One region of the Exiguobacterium sp. s192 genome, then DNA from elsewhere that is predicted to be linked to it. Evidence: a T-box and tRNA genes for the amino acid it is inferred to sense, from the RefSeq annotation. Region 1 holds a T-box; the other regions hold tRNA genes.
The links. A T-box is a leader RNA that pairs with one kind of tRNA and senses whether it is charged. The one in region 1 lies ahead of argS (arginine--tRNA ligase), so its partner is inferred to be a tRNA-Arg.
Positions count from the first base shown of each region.

Region 2: it encodes a tRNA-Arg, which carries the amino acid that the T-box ahead of argS (arginine--tRNA ligase) is inferred to sense. The anticodon was not compared.
Region 3: it encodes a tRNA-Arg, which carries the amino acid that the T-box ahead of argS (arginine--tRNA ligase) is inferred to sense. The anticodon was not compared.

Region 1 covers NZ_JACSMS010000004.1:55,517-60,154, forward strand. Annotated here, with positions in the region: gene KNP87_RS08880 (metallophosphoesterase family protein) at 1-200, shown strand, start outside; gene KNP87_RS08885 (hypothetical protein) at 268-873, opposite strand; gene argS (arginine--tRNA ligase) at 903-2,585, opposite strand; T-box leader at 2,642-2,864, opposite strand; gene KNP87_RS08895 (GGDEF domain-containing protein) at 2,989-4,638, shown strand, end outside.
Region 2 covers NZ_JACSMS010000001.1:93,101-97,738, forward strand. Annotated here, with positions in the region: gene racE (glutamate racemase) at 1-108, shown strand, start outside; gene rph (ribonuclease PH) at 99-851, shown strand; gene KNP87_RS00440 (XTP/dITP diphosphatase) at 848-1,444, shown strand; gene KNP87_RS00445 (metallophosphoesterase family protein) at 1,451-1,957, shown strand; tRNA gene KNP87_RS00450 (tRNA-Arg) at 2,025-2,098, shown strand; gene KNP87_RS00455 (hypothetical protein) at 2,177-2,725, shown strand; gene KNP87_RS00460 (hypothetical protein) at 2,752-3,768, shown strand; gene tig (trigger factor) at 3,878-4,638, shown strand, end outside.
Region 3 covers NZ_JACSMS010000011.1:34,077-38,714, forward strand. Annotated here, with positions in the region: gene gap (type I glyceraldehyde-3-phosphate dehydrogenase) at 1-123, opposite strand, end outside; gene KNP87_RS14405 (sugar-binding transcriptional regulator) at 177-1,205, opposite strand; gene KNP87_RS14410 (glutaredoxin family protein) at 1,321-1,581, opposite strand; gene KNP87_RS14415 (RNA polymerase factor sigma-54) at 1,581-2,729, opposite strand; tRNA gene KNP87_RS14420 (tRNA-Arg) at 2,898-2,973, shown strand; partial or broken gene clpP (ATP-dependent Clp endopeptidase proteolytic subunit ClpP) at 3,154-3,738, shown strand; gene KNP87_RS14430 (hypothetical protein) at 3,869-4,105, opposite strand; gene whiA (DNA-binding protein WhiA) at 4,187-4,638, opposite strand, start outside.

The sequences.
Region 1 (4,638 bases):
CGGACCGGCTGTTGTTTTTTGGACACAGTCATGTCCGGGGATTGTTCAAAGACGGAAAACGATTGGTCATCCATCCCGGCATTCCGATTTCGATCAAGCGTGGACGTTACGCGATCAACGTCGGACCCGTTCTCGTCGAACGTGAATGGTTGCTCTATGATACGACTGCCGAGACGATCACATTCCATCGGGTCCGCTAACCAAACAACCCCCCGCCTCCATTCACTGTACCGTGAGGAGACGGGGGGTTCTGCGTTTTCATATGTTTTACAAGTAACGGACGAGTGACGCACGGACTAAATCGACTTGTGTGAACTCCGTTTTATCCGCAAACTGGTTCACGACACGACGGACTTCACCTTGGCGACGGACGAAGCTAGTCGGCACCGGTGTTTTCCGGACGATTTGCTCATACAACGTCGTCAATTGATGATCATCGATGACCGTCGTCATTTGATCGAGGAATAACAAGACATGCAGGCGGTTCAAGTAATCCCACGGCTTGTCTTCCGAGCGGAATTCATTACGTGCCAACCATTTCTTCAGACCAATCGCATCGATTTGGTTTAATGTTTCTTTTGTGCGTGGTGCTTTCCAAAGTGCCAACAGCTCACCTAGTTTTTTACGTGTCTGTTTTTTCACCATGAAGAATTCGAAATTTCCTTTTGTTTCGAGTGCATCACCGCTGATCGGCGCAATTTGATCCGCTCCGGGTGCTGTCACGAAATCAAATACGAAATCGACCGATTCTCCCGGAAGCCATGCTGCGACTTTTCCATGGAAGTCTGCAATGAAAGCAACTGATGCTGCCAAATCTTCCTGGTTCATTTGTGTAGAAGCGTGCTGCAACCGTTCCATTGTCTCTTTGTTCATATAATAACCCCATCTTTAATCTGATTTACTTACATTTCTTCTGGAGCACCTACACCAAGCAGGCGTAATCCTTCCGTCAATACAATCGTAACCGATTTTACGAGTGCAAGGCGAGATTGTTTTTCTGCGTCGTCTTCTAAAACACGGACTTGTCCGTAATATTTGTTGAAACTTTGTGCTAAGTCAAGCACGTACCGGCTGATGATTGAAGGCTCGCGACGTGTAAACGCACGGTCAATCACGGTCGAGAACTGGTTCAGCATCGACACGACGCCCCATGAGTAATCGTCCGCACTTCCGGCAAACGCTGAACCGTCGTATTCACCTTTACGCAATAATGAATTTGCCCGTGCATTCGTATATTGGACGTACGGACCCGTTTCTCCTTCAAACTTCAGCATTTGTTCGAGATCAAATTCAATGTTGTTCATCCGCTCATTTTTAAGATCATGGAAAATAACAGCGCCGACACCCACTTCACGTGCCGTCTGCTCCGCATTCGCCAGGTTAGGATTTTTCTCGGCGATGTTCTGTTTTGCGACATTAATCGCATCTTGAAGGACTTCTTCTAAGAGAACGATCCGCCCCTTACGTGTCGACATCTTTTTGCCGTCTTTCATGATCAGACCAAACGGTACATGATGCATGCCGTCGACATTTTCAAAGCCAAGTTTTTTCAAGACTGCGAACAATTGCTTGAAGTGCAACGCTTGTTCACCGCCGACAACATAAAAGGCTTGCTCAAAACCGTATGTCTCAAGACGATACACGGCAGCCGCCAAATCACGTGTCGCATACAACGTCGCTCCGTCTTTTTTCTTGATCAAGGCAGGAGGCATTCCTTCTGCTTCGAGGTCGACGACCATCGCACCTTCCGACTCGACCAGCAACTCTTTTTCTTCGAGCAAATCGATGACATGTTGCATCTTGTCATTGTAGAATGCTTCCCCGTTCAAGCTGTCGAAGCTGACACCCAGCATTTCATACACACGGTTGAATTCAACAAGTGACACTTCGCGGAACCATGTCCAAAGTGCCGTCGCTTGCTCGTCACCTTGTTCGAGTTTTTTGAACCAGGCACGACCTTCATCTTCTAAGCCCGGGTTTTCTTCCGCCTCTTCGTGGAAACGAACGTACAGTTTGAGCAATTCTTTAATTGGCTCAGCGCGGACATCTTCTTCCTTGCCCCACATGTTGTAAGCAACCATCAGCTTGCCGAACTGTGTTCCCCAGTCTCCGAGGTGATTGATGCCGACGACTTCGTATCCTTTTTTCCGTGAAATCTGGTTCAATGCGTTTCCGATGACCGTTGAACGGAGGTGCCCCATTGAAAACGGCTTCGCGATGTTCGGAGACGAGAAGTCGGTGACGATTGTTTTCCCGGTCGGCTCACTTGAACCGTATGCCTGTTGCTCGTCTAACACACGTTTGACGATTTCACGCGAAACGATTTCCCGGTTCAAGAAGACGTTGACGTATGGTCCGGCAGCCTGAACATTTGAAAAAAGTGGATTATCGATTTTTTCAGCCAGTTCCGTCGCAATCATCATCGGTGCTTTCCGGAATGCTTTCGCGAGTTGGAAACAAGGGAAGGCCAAATCTCCGTGGTCCTCATGTTTCGGTTGTTCGATCAGTTGTTCAATCTCTTGTTGCGACAAAGCATCACCGATTACGCTGTGTAATACTTCCGCATATTGTTGCTTATAACTCATGTTATTCCCTCCAACAGTTTATTTTTTCCAATAAAAAACGCCCTTTGCGCAACACGCAAAGAGACGGAATGACCGCGGTACCACTCTTCTTGGTGTCGACGGTGCGACACCCACTTTAACTGGGGATAACGGGGGGCCCCCGGCTACGCCTGATCAGGTTGATTCGGATAGCATCTCGGAAGTGCGTTTCACGGTTTTTCAATCCATTCAGGCTTCCACCATTCCCTGATTCGCTGGTCGATCAAATGATCCCGTTACTTTCTTCGTCATTGATTGTTTGATATCTTCCACATTATACGCAATCCGCTTCATTCTCTCAACCTTATTTTTTTGTAAATCCCTCATCATAATTTCCACAAAACGGGTATAAGTAGGGAAGGACTGTTAAAGGAGGGGACGCATTGTGGTCTACTATCAAAAAGTGGCACGGACGAGTTGGCTTGTGTTGTATCTCGTTGCCGGTCTGCTCACCTTTGCTTTACTCGCACGTCCGACGCTGATGGACTTTCCACTTTCTTTTGGTAATGCCGTCTATCTTCTGGCACTCATCATTTTATTCCAATTCGATAACGTCCGTCGTGGCGGGATTTATTATACCTTTCAAGAAGGCATCATCTTATTTATCTTCCTCAACTATGGTTTGTTGCCGTCGATCCTGCTCAGCCAAATCGGCATCATCATCTTTCAAGTTTTCTCTCATAAAAAAGAAATCCGTCTCAAACGATTTTTATACTTGTATCCAATCAACGTCTTGTTTGATTTGTTTTATCTCGCTTGTCCATCACTCGTTTACTTGGCGCTCGGCGGCCCGATCGGTACCGGATTCACGTACTCGGAAGCCATTATTCCCTTTTTAGGGTACTTGACGGCGGTCATGCTCGTCTCTTACGTGCAATGCCGTTTCGTCAATCGTGTCCTGTATCTGAAGTATGATTGGATCCGTCTTGTCCGTTTGCAGACGCTGGTTTACGGGACGAGCATGCTGTGTGCGTTTCTCGGCATCTGGTTTTATGATGAAAATCCGCTCATCGCTGCTTCCGTCTCGGCCCTCATCTTGCTTTTGTTCAAACGGTTGCTTCAGCAACGGGGCGTGACGATCGAAGCCAACGAAAATGCCAAACGGTTTGACGATGCGAAAGAGCACCTCTTGATTTCCCGTTTCGAACGCGAGACGATTGACTCGTTATTGATTGATTTGCCTCGTCTGATCGACTTCTCGGAAGGCTGGATTTCGATTCAACAGCAACGGAAACAAATCATCTATAACATCCGGACAAAGACGGTCATCGATGTCCTTCCCTTGTTTCATTCGTTGTCGGCCGAGCAACTTCAGACGCCAATCATCCACGGTCTCCGGTTTGATTGGGGGCAAGACATCCAAATTGATTTGCCGGTCGACCGGCATTCGATGCTCGCCATTCCTTCGATTACGAACGAAGACGTCGATGTCTCGATTGTATTGTTTCATCAAATAGCCGATGCCTACGATGAGGCAAAGGCGGATGAGTTGTCGCGTTTACTCCGGATTTTCTGTCGTTCGCTGCATCGCTCTCAGGAAACGCATCAGCTCTATGCTGAAAGTCGAACCGATGCGTTGACGGAACTGTCCAACAGCCGTGCTTTTTATGAAGAGGGCGCCTATCAATTCAACTCCGACCGTTATCCGTTGTCGATTATTCTGTTCGACATCGATCACTTTAAGTATGTTAATGACACGTATGGTCATAAAGTCGGTGATCTCGTTCTTCGTGAACTCGGACGCCGTATCCGGTCCTTGCAGCAAACACGGCAGGATGTCTTTGCCGCCCGTTACGGTGGAGAAGAGTTTGTCCTCTTGCTCCATCAGTGTCCGCAGAAGCAGGCGATTGATTTCGCAGAGATCATTCGTCATGCTGTTCTTGACCGCCCTTTTTTGGTCGACGGACACCGCTTATCGATTACAATCAGTCTCGGCGTCGATACGGTCGAGCATCCGGGTGAACGGACCTTTGAAGAGTCGCTTCGTCAAGCCGATCATGCCCTTTATGTCGGCGGCAAACATAACGGTCGAAAC
Region 2 (4,638 bases), on a different contig from region 1:
GCGACGGGAGATACACGGTCTTTTGAACGGATTGCGAGTGACTGGTTAAATCAACCGATTCAAGCCAAACGGTTAGTGTTAGGAACGGAGGAAGAAAAATGCGTTTAGATCAAAGAGCACAAGCAGACATGCGAACGATTCATTTCGAGACGGGTGTCAATAAACACGCAGAAGGATCCGTTCTGATTTCAGTCGGGGATACGCGTGTCTTATGTACAGCAACGGTCGAAGAAAAAGTCCCGCCGTTTTTACGCGGGAAACGTCAAGGTTGGATCAATGCCGAATATGCGATGTTGCCACGCGCGACAGCGCAACGGACCGGTCGTGAGTCGGTCCGCGGGAAACAAACCGGACGGACGATGGAGATTCAGCGTCTGATCAGCCGGGCGTTACGTTCTGTCGTCAATCTTGAAAAATTAGGCGAACGGACGGTTTGGATTGACTGCGACGTGTTGCAGGCAGATGGCGGGACACGAACAGCTGCAATCACGGGTGGTTTTTTAGCACTCGTCCTAGCGGTCGATGGACTGATTCAAAGCGGGAAGTTAACGGACACACCAATCAAAGAAGGCATCGCGGCAGTTTCGGTCGGTAAAGTCGGGACGGAGTTGTTGCTTGATCTTTGTTATGAAGAGGACGCTGCAGCAGACGTCGATTTGAATCTTGTCATGACATCGTCCGGTAAAATTGTGGAACTTCAGGCAACGGGCGAAGAAGCGACATTTTCACGTCGCGAAATGCTCGATATGCTGGAACTTGGGGAAAAGGGTATTGAGGAACTGCTTCAGGCGGCCGAACAAGCATTAGGTGCGTCCTGGTGGTATGTCGGAGAAGAGGTGGAACACCGATGAAAATTATCGTCGCGACCAGAAATGCTGGTAAAGTAAATGAATTCAAGGAGATGCTTGGACGACTCGGATATGATGTCGAATCCTTGCTCGACTACGAAACGGCTCCGGAGACGGATGAGACCGGTTCGACGTTTGAAGAAAATGCCGAATTGAAATCAAGAGAAGCGGCAGCTTATTTTGGTCATGCCGTGTTGTCGGATGACTCCGGTCTTGAAGTAGATGCTTTGGACGGAGCGCCAGGTGTCTATTCCGCCCGATTTGCGGGTGAGGACAAATCAGACGAAGCGAACAACACGTTGTTGCTGGAAAAACTGGCTGACGTACCAACAGAAAAACGGACTGCCCGTTTTGTCTGCGCCTTGTCTCTTGCGAAACCGTCCGGTGAAACGTTAACCGTACGCGGAACGATGGAAGGGACGATCGGTTTTGAACGGAAGGGAACAAACGGCTTCGGTTACGATCCGTTGTTTATCATCCCGTCCTTGAATCAGACGGCAGCCGAGTTGACGAAAAGTGAAAAAACGTCCATCAGTCATCGGGGACAAGCATTACGAAAACTTGAATTGGCATTGACTACTTTTTTAGGAGAGTGATCAGAGATGAAAGCATTAATCGTAAGTGATAGCCACGGGCTTGACCAGGAGTTGCTGACGATCTTTAATCGCCATCAAGATGTCGATATCGCTTTTCATTGCGGCGATTCACAGCTGACCGGAGATTCCGAATCGTTATATCCGTATCGTGTCGTCAAAGGGAACTGTGACTATGGAAATGATTTTTCAGACGAAGTGACAGAAGAACTGGGTGCGGTTCGGATCCTTTGCGTCCATGGTCATCGACAAGACGTTAAATACAGTCTTGATCAGTTGGTTCATCATGCGGATCAGAAAAAGGCTGCGGTTGTTTTATATGGTCATTCTCACGTCGCGAAGGCAGAACAGCATGACGGGAAACTGTTTATTAATCCGGGATCAATCCGGATGCCCCGTCATCGTCCGGAAAAGACGTATGCCGTTTTAACGTTAGTGGATGGGCAGTTCACAGTCGATTTTTATGATTTGACCGGTGAGACGATCAATGCCTTACATCTTGACGGAACACTTTGAAAAATAGTTTTTACTAATGTGATTGACACGAAAGAATTGTTTTAGTATAGTTTATTCGTGTTGACACGTCTCAATAGCTCAGCTGGATAGAGCAACGCCCTTCTAAGGCGTCGGTCGGGGGTTCGAATCCCTCTTGGGACACTATAATTAAAATAGAGACTTCCCTTATGAGGGGGGTCTCTTTTTTTTATCTGCTTCATCGGGTATAATCAAGGTATCATGAACTTGAAAGGGATGATGAAGATGATGAAACGAATGAGTGGAATCCTGTTGCTGACAGTTGCTTTAGCTGGATGTAGCGAGGTTACGGATACAGTGGACAATGCGAAACAACAAGTGACAGATGTAAAAAATAGTGTCGATTATGCAGGACAACTGCAAGATATCGCCCAAGACACATCAAAGGTGACATCTGAGCTTTCGACAAAGTTGGATCAGGCGGCTACCGAGGCCCGTGAATCGGCAAATCCGGAGCAGGCGCTCGATCAACAGATTGAAAAACTTCAAAATGATGGAACCGTTCAACAGTTGAACGAAGAACTGAATCAAATCGACGAACGTCTCGCGAGTTTAGAGAGTCCGCCGGCAGAATTAAAAAATCTCAGTGAAAAACTCGAACAATATGTCAATCAATCTGAAGACATTACGCGTTTACTAGAAGCCGATGTCTCGTTGGATACACTGAACAAAATGGGTATCGAGCAGGCAGGCCAGTTGCAAGAAGCAATCACAAACTGGACGTCTTTGCTTGATCCGTTCACAAAATAAGAACGTCAGACAGGAAAAAAGGTGGAATGACCGTGGGACAGTCACGTTGGATGGAACAACCGTTAATCGATGAGCAAAAACGCCTTGCTGCGTTGAGTGAGGCAGAATTGAATCTTCGCTTAAACCAACTTCAAACCATGACGTCAGAAGATGATATCTTGTATCTTCTCTACACGATCCAAGAGGCTTTTTTAGCAAGGGAAGACGGAATCGAAGCCTATCTGGCCATCGTCGACCCTTTTCTTGGGTTGGACGGTGTCGAGCAGGTGCTTGCGATTTTCATGTATGAAAAGGGAGAACGATATGCATTCGACCTTGCCTTGCGAACCGCATCCCCTTATTTGCCATACGGATTGGCACTAAAGTTAGAAGAAGTGGCCGCATCACGTTCACGCACGGCGCGGAACGTTCAGCAGACCGATGATGCATCGTATCTACAATTGGAAGAAAAACCTGCAGTGACGCTTACAGAGCAGGACTGGATCACGCTCTACCGCTTCGGAACGCTGGAAGAGCAAGTCCGTTTCTTGGCACAAACGGACTTACGGGTGCATCCTGAATTGATGCACTATATCGTTCATGACTATTTGACAGGACGGGACGTGAAACATCCAAGTGCTCTTGTCATACAACGGTTGCTTCCCCAGCTGACAGAATCGGCGCATGTCTATCCAATCGAAGTGTCGATTCAGTCGCTTGATGTTCATATGTTGTTTCATCGTCCGGAACAGCTTGAGTCATGTCTGACGCAGCAGGCCATTCAATTACAACGACTTGCCGATGCTGCGTTCGACTTGGAACGGATGGATCCGTTTAAGGCGCTTTTGCTTATGAACTGGTATCAAATCGTTTACTTAGAGGAGACGATGGAACAGGGGGAAGTGGTGGATGAATGGCTCGGTGCCGTCGAAGAATTGGCGGATCTCGACTTTTTGTCTGAAGCTCCGCCGGAATCCTTAAGTCCACAGGCACAGAAGATTTACCGGGCTGTCCATTTGGTGCTGCCGGAAGGAAAACTGTATGAACAAGCACTCCTTCAGTAATTGAAGGCGATTGCCTCGTTCAACAGTGGTAATCCTCAGAAAGACTGTGCTATAATGTGACTTGTTGTACACACATGTACGCTAATTGACATTTTTGGAGGGACTCAGCATGACTGCAAAATGGGAAAAACAATCAGGTAGCCTCGGCGTCCTCACGTATGAAGCGCCTGCTGAAGCATTTGATAAAGCGGTAGACCAAGCGTTCAAGAAAGTCGTTAAGACATTGAACACACCAGGTTTCCGTAAAGGAAAAATGCCACGCACAATGTTTAACAAAATGTACGGTGAAGAAGCACTTTACCAAGATGCTCTTGATATCTTGTATCAAGACACAATCGAAGGTGCTGTCGTCGAATCAGGAATCGAGCCAATCGCGCTTGATAACATCGACGTCGAAACACTCGAAAAAGGAAAACCGGTTGAGTTCAAAATCACATTCGTGATCGAACCAGATGCTACACTCGGTGAGTACAAAGGTCTTGAGTACACAGCAGTCGAAACAGACGTTACAGACGAAGATGTCGATGCTGAACTCAAAACAATGCAAGAGCGTGGCGCAGAGCTCGTCGTTAAAGAAGACGGCGTCATCGAAAATGGCGATACAGTCGTATTCGACTTCGCAGGTTTCGATGGGGAAAACCAATTCGACGGCGGTACTGCAGAAAACTATTCACTCGTCATCGGTTCTGGCAACTTCATCCCAGGATTTGAAGAGCAAATGGTTGGTCTGAAAACAGGCGAACAAAAAGACATCGACGTAACATTCCCAGAAGAGTACCATGAAGCATCACTCGCTGGAAAACCAGTCGTGTTTAAAGTAACAATCCACGAAGTCAAAGCTCAGGAACTTCCTGAATTGACGGATGAGTT
Region 3 (4,638 bases), on a different contig from region 1:
AAGCATTTTAGTGTCTGTAAGGTCATTGATTGCGACTACTTCGATTCCGTCAAACTGAAGAATTTGACGAAGTGCCAAACGTCCGATACGTCCAAATCCATTAATACCAACTTTTACTGCCATGATAATTTTCCTCCTTTTAATGTAAAGCGAGTTATCTATTATTCAAAAGGGGGCTACCCTTTCAAAATCGTTGTTGCGGCCCCTTCATCCGTAATCAGGATGATGTCCGGGGATTGTTTGACATACGCATTGATGGCTTCCGCTTTGGAATGTCCTCCGGCGACGACGATGACGTGTTCGACTTGTTTTAAGTCGTCCAGTTGAAGACCAACCGTCTTCACCCGGTGCACGATTTTCCCGTCTCGATCGAAGTAATACCCAAATGCTTCCGCGACTGCGTGCTCGGTTTCGAGCTGTTCCAGTAACTCCGTTGAAGCACGACGACGTTTTGCCATCGTTTTTGCCTCACCAATTCCATGTACCACGATTGACGCATCTCTAATCATTTGTAACACATTTTTTATGCTTGGCTCTTCCACCATCTTGACAAACGTTTCCTTACTGACCATGTCCGGGATGTGCAACAAGTGATAATCACTTTGTGCACGAGACGCCATCCGTGAGCAGACTGTGTTTGCTTGTAATTCCAGTGTTTCGCCTAAACCGCCACGTGCCGGTACAAAGGTCATCGGACGATTTTCCTTATCGGGCGACATCATCGCCGCGACGGAAGCCATCGTCGTTCCTCCTGTGACTGCAATCGTGTTGTGTACAGATGAAGAAAGTTCTCGTTTCAAACGTGCGACGGTCGCACGTCCCATATCGCGTTGTACCCAAAATGTCTGATCCGAGTCACCCGGTACGATGACGACATCCCGTACGCCAAGTTTTTCCTTTAAGGCTTTCGCCATGTCGGAAATACCGGCCAGTTCTGCCATCACGCTGTGCATACTCCGTAAAACGGTCCGTCCTTCGTCCGTTAAAGACATTCCCTGTGTCGCCACTTCGAGCAAGCCTTGCTCTTTTAGGAAGTCCACTTCCCGGCGCAACACCCGTTCCGTCAAGCCAAGGCTTGTCGCAAGTGTCCGTCGGCCGATCGGCTGCATGAGCCGGACATAATGAAGTATGTCGTAACGTGTCTGCATTTCTTCGATCAGATCAGGCACGATTCGTTTTTGGATCTGTACTAACTGCCGAATCATGTATTCCCGCTCCTCTCAAAATTGCTGGACACTTTACGTCCCGCGTGTCGTATCTTGTCCCACTTGGTACACCTTCACTATAACAGCCTCTGTTCGAGGTTTCAAGTCTCGCCCTTTAACTTTTTTCAAGTAAGCGGTTTCTTAGTGTGTCTGTCTCAAATTTGCCATAACTCCAAATTTCAGACTGATACATCACGACTGGAATTTCATATAAAAACCGTAAACTGAGTGCTGCATCTTCATCAATGTTGATTTCCTCGAACGTCCACTCCGGGAATTCGTCGAGTACGAAATCAAGTAAGACGGCGGCTTCCTCACATAGCGTACAACCCGGACGTGAATACAGTGTTAAGGTCTTGTGTTCTTTTGTTTGCATCAGTCATTCGCCTTTCGTTTCTTCATGATGTCGGACCGTGTCAAATCAAGGCTCGCCCGGTACTTCGCGACCGTCCGGCGTGCGACACGGATGCCGTCCGCCTCTAAACGGTCTGCGATGTGCTGATCCGACAACGGTGTCGTCGTTTCCCGAATCAATTGTGCAATCCGGACCTTGATCAAAAAGCTCGACGTCCCGTCCTTCGTCCGGGAAACAAAAAAGTTCTCGAGATCGTGTGTCCCGTGGACGGTCCGGATCGTTTTATGCGCAATCGCCCGACCAACCGTCGACGGATGATGTCCGGTTTGTTCCGCGACTTCCTTTTTCGTAAGTGGTTCCAGATGAAGTTCGCCTTGAAACCATCTCACCTGCCGTTTCATGATGACGTCCAAGATCGCGTGTAACGTGACGCGACGCCGTTCATAGGCACTTAAAAAAGGTTTTGCTTCTTCGAGATCCGTCCAAGACGTGTCGAGCGGCAAATCGTACCACTCCACGTGAAGTTGATCATCAACTATTCGAATTTCCGCTTCCGGCATCATAACGATATTCGTTTCCGGTAAAAGAGGAGTTTTCGGCAGTCGATTGATCTGCTTCTTCATTCGTCGCTGTTCCTCGTCGTCAAGTCCGGCTAATACGTCCTGTAGTGATTGCCCGTCATGGAGTTCTGCCACCCGATCAATAAGCGTGGCATCTTCCAGTTCCATGGCATGCAACAACCGACACTCCGTTTCCGAACGTGCCGCGATACCGGTCGGCTCGCATCGTTGAAGAAGTTCCCGAGCCTGCTTGATCAGCGTGGCTTCACTTTTAAAAATAGTGGCAAGTTGCGCATCCGTCGTTCTGAGTAATCCATCCGCATCTAAGTACATGATGAGTTGTTCCGCCATATATCTTATTTCCTGTCTGACCGATTCTAAACGTATTTGCTTCAGAAGATCCGCTTCAAACGACTCGATCCGATTCGCGACTTGCTCAAGATCCGGATGAATCGTTTTTCTTCCATTATGTTTATGAGACGTGGCGCGACGAATAATTCGATAGAGATGTTCCTCAAGCTCCGCCCATGATTCTTCCAAAATCGCCAACTGAAACAAATGCGACGCTGACATCACGAGACGTTGTGTCTGTTCCTGCCTCTGTTCCATCCCTTCACCTTCCGTTTCTCAGACTTGATCGGTACCTGTTTCTATTATAATCGACCGGTCGATTCTTGCCCGGATTCAAGCCATCTGTAAAAAAACAAGAAATTTCACAATCTAGTATTGCTTTCCTGAAAAAATGTCGGTATACTATTAATTGTTCAGTAAAAACATGCACCCGTAGCTCAGGGGATAGAGCACTGGTTTCCGGTACCAGGTGTCGGGAGTTCAAATCTCTCCGGGTGTACCATACTTGAATCTACAGGCAATGCCGTTATCGGTATTGCCTTTTTTCTATATTGATATGTTTAGTGACATCCGATTCAGGAAAAATACATAAAACCTACAGCGTATCTTTTGACCAATATTGACCAAAGGATTATGATAAGGACAAGTCGAATATGAGCTACATACCAACTATAAGGAGGCAAAGACTATGTTAATTCCAACAGTCATCGAACAAACCAACCGCGGGGAACGTGCTTACGATATCTACTCACGTTTGCTCAAGGACCGTATCATCCTTCTCGGGAGCGCGATTGACGACAACGTCGCCAACTCAGTCGTTGCCCAGTTGCTATTCCTAGCAGCCGAAGATCCAGATAAAGAAATCTCGCTTTACATCAACAGCCCAGGTGGTTCAATCACAGCGGGTATGGCGATTTACGATACGATGAACTTCATCAAACCACAAGTTTCAACAATCTGTATCGGAATGGCTGCCTCAATGGGTGCTTTCTTGCTTCAAGCCGGCGCTAAAGGAAAACGTTTTGCGCTTCCGAACGCTGAAATCATGATTCACCAACCACTTGGTGGAACACAAGGTCAAGCGTCAGATATCAAAATCCACGCAGAACGTATCATCAAAATGCGTGAACACTTAAACAAAATCATGGCTGAAAACACAGGACAACCACTTGAAGTCATCGAGCGTGATACAGAGCGCGATAACTTCATGTCTGCTCAAGCAGCAGCTGACTACGGTTTAATCGACCGCGTCATGGAACGTGCGTAAGCTGTTCAGCAAACCGTCTTCACTTCGTGTGAAGGCGGTTTTTTTGTCTGTTTCTCGAGTAGAACAAAAAAGACCGCTGTCTTGTACCTTTCCGTTAAGAAGGAAGTACGCAGACAACGGTCCTTGTTCATTAATCGATCATGTCCGTGATATCAGATACGATATCATGGTTTTCGCGGATCAGCGTGTAGATGCCGTTCGCATGTGGTGAAAGTTCTTCTTCTGCCTGTAATTGCTTCAGGAATAAAGAAGTCGCAAATGTCACGAGTGTACTTTTCGGAACCCCGATCGCTTTTGCTTTTTTCGTAAGCACTTCATCAAACTTCGCATCAACTGTCAGCGAAATACGTTTTTTCTCATTAGCCATTTCAAAAACTCCTTAATTCGAACATTTAGTTGCACCGACTATATATTATAGTAGACTATGGTTCATCTCGCAAGTTACTCCCTAAAGAGCCCCGGTCATCGATTCCCCGTTTCGGATTTTATCCGCGATTTGATCAATCTTGCGCAATCGATGATTGATACCTGATTTTGAGATGGAACCACTTTCGACCATCTCGCCTAACTCCTGTAATGTCACGTCTTGGTGTGTCACACGCAAGATCGCGATTTCTCTCAGTTTGTCCGGTAAGACATCGAGTCCGACCGTCCGTTCGAGAAATTTGATGTTCTCGACTTGCCGCAGCGCTGCTCCGACCGTCTTGTTGAGATTCGCCGTTTCACAGTTGACGAGTCGGTTGACCGAATTGCGCATGTCCTTGAGGATGCGGACATCTTCAAAACGCAACATCGAATACGTCGCTCCGACCAGCTTCAGGAAATCGGAAATCTTTTCACTTTCCTTGATGTAGAGGATATGCCCTTTTTTCCGTTCAATCGCTTTCGCGTTGAGGTCAA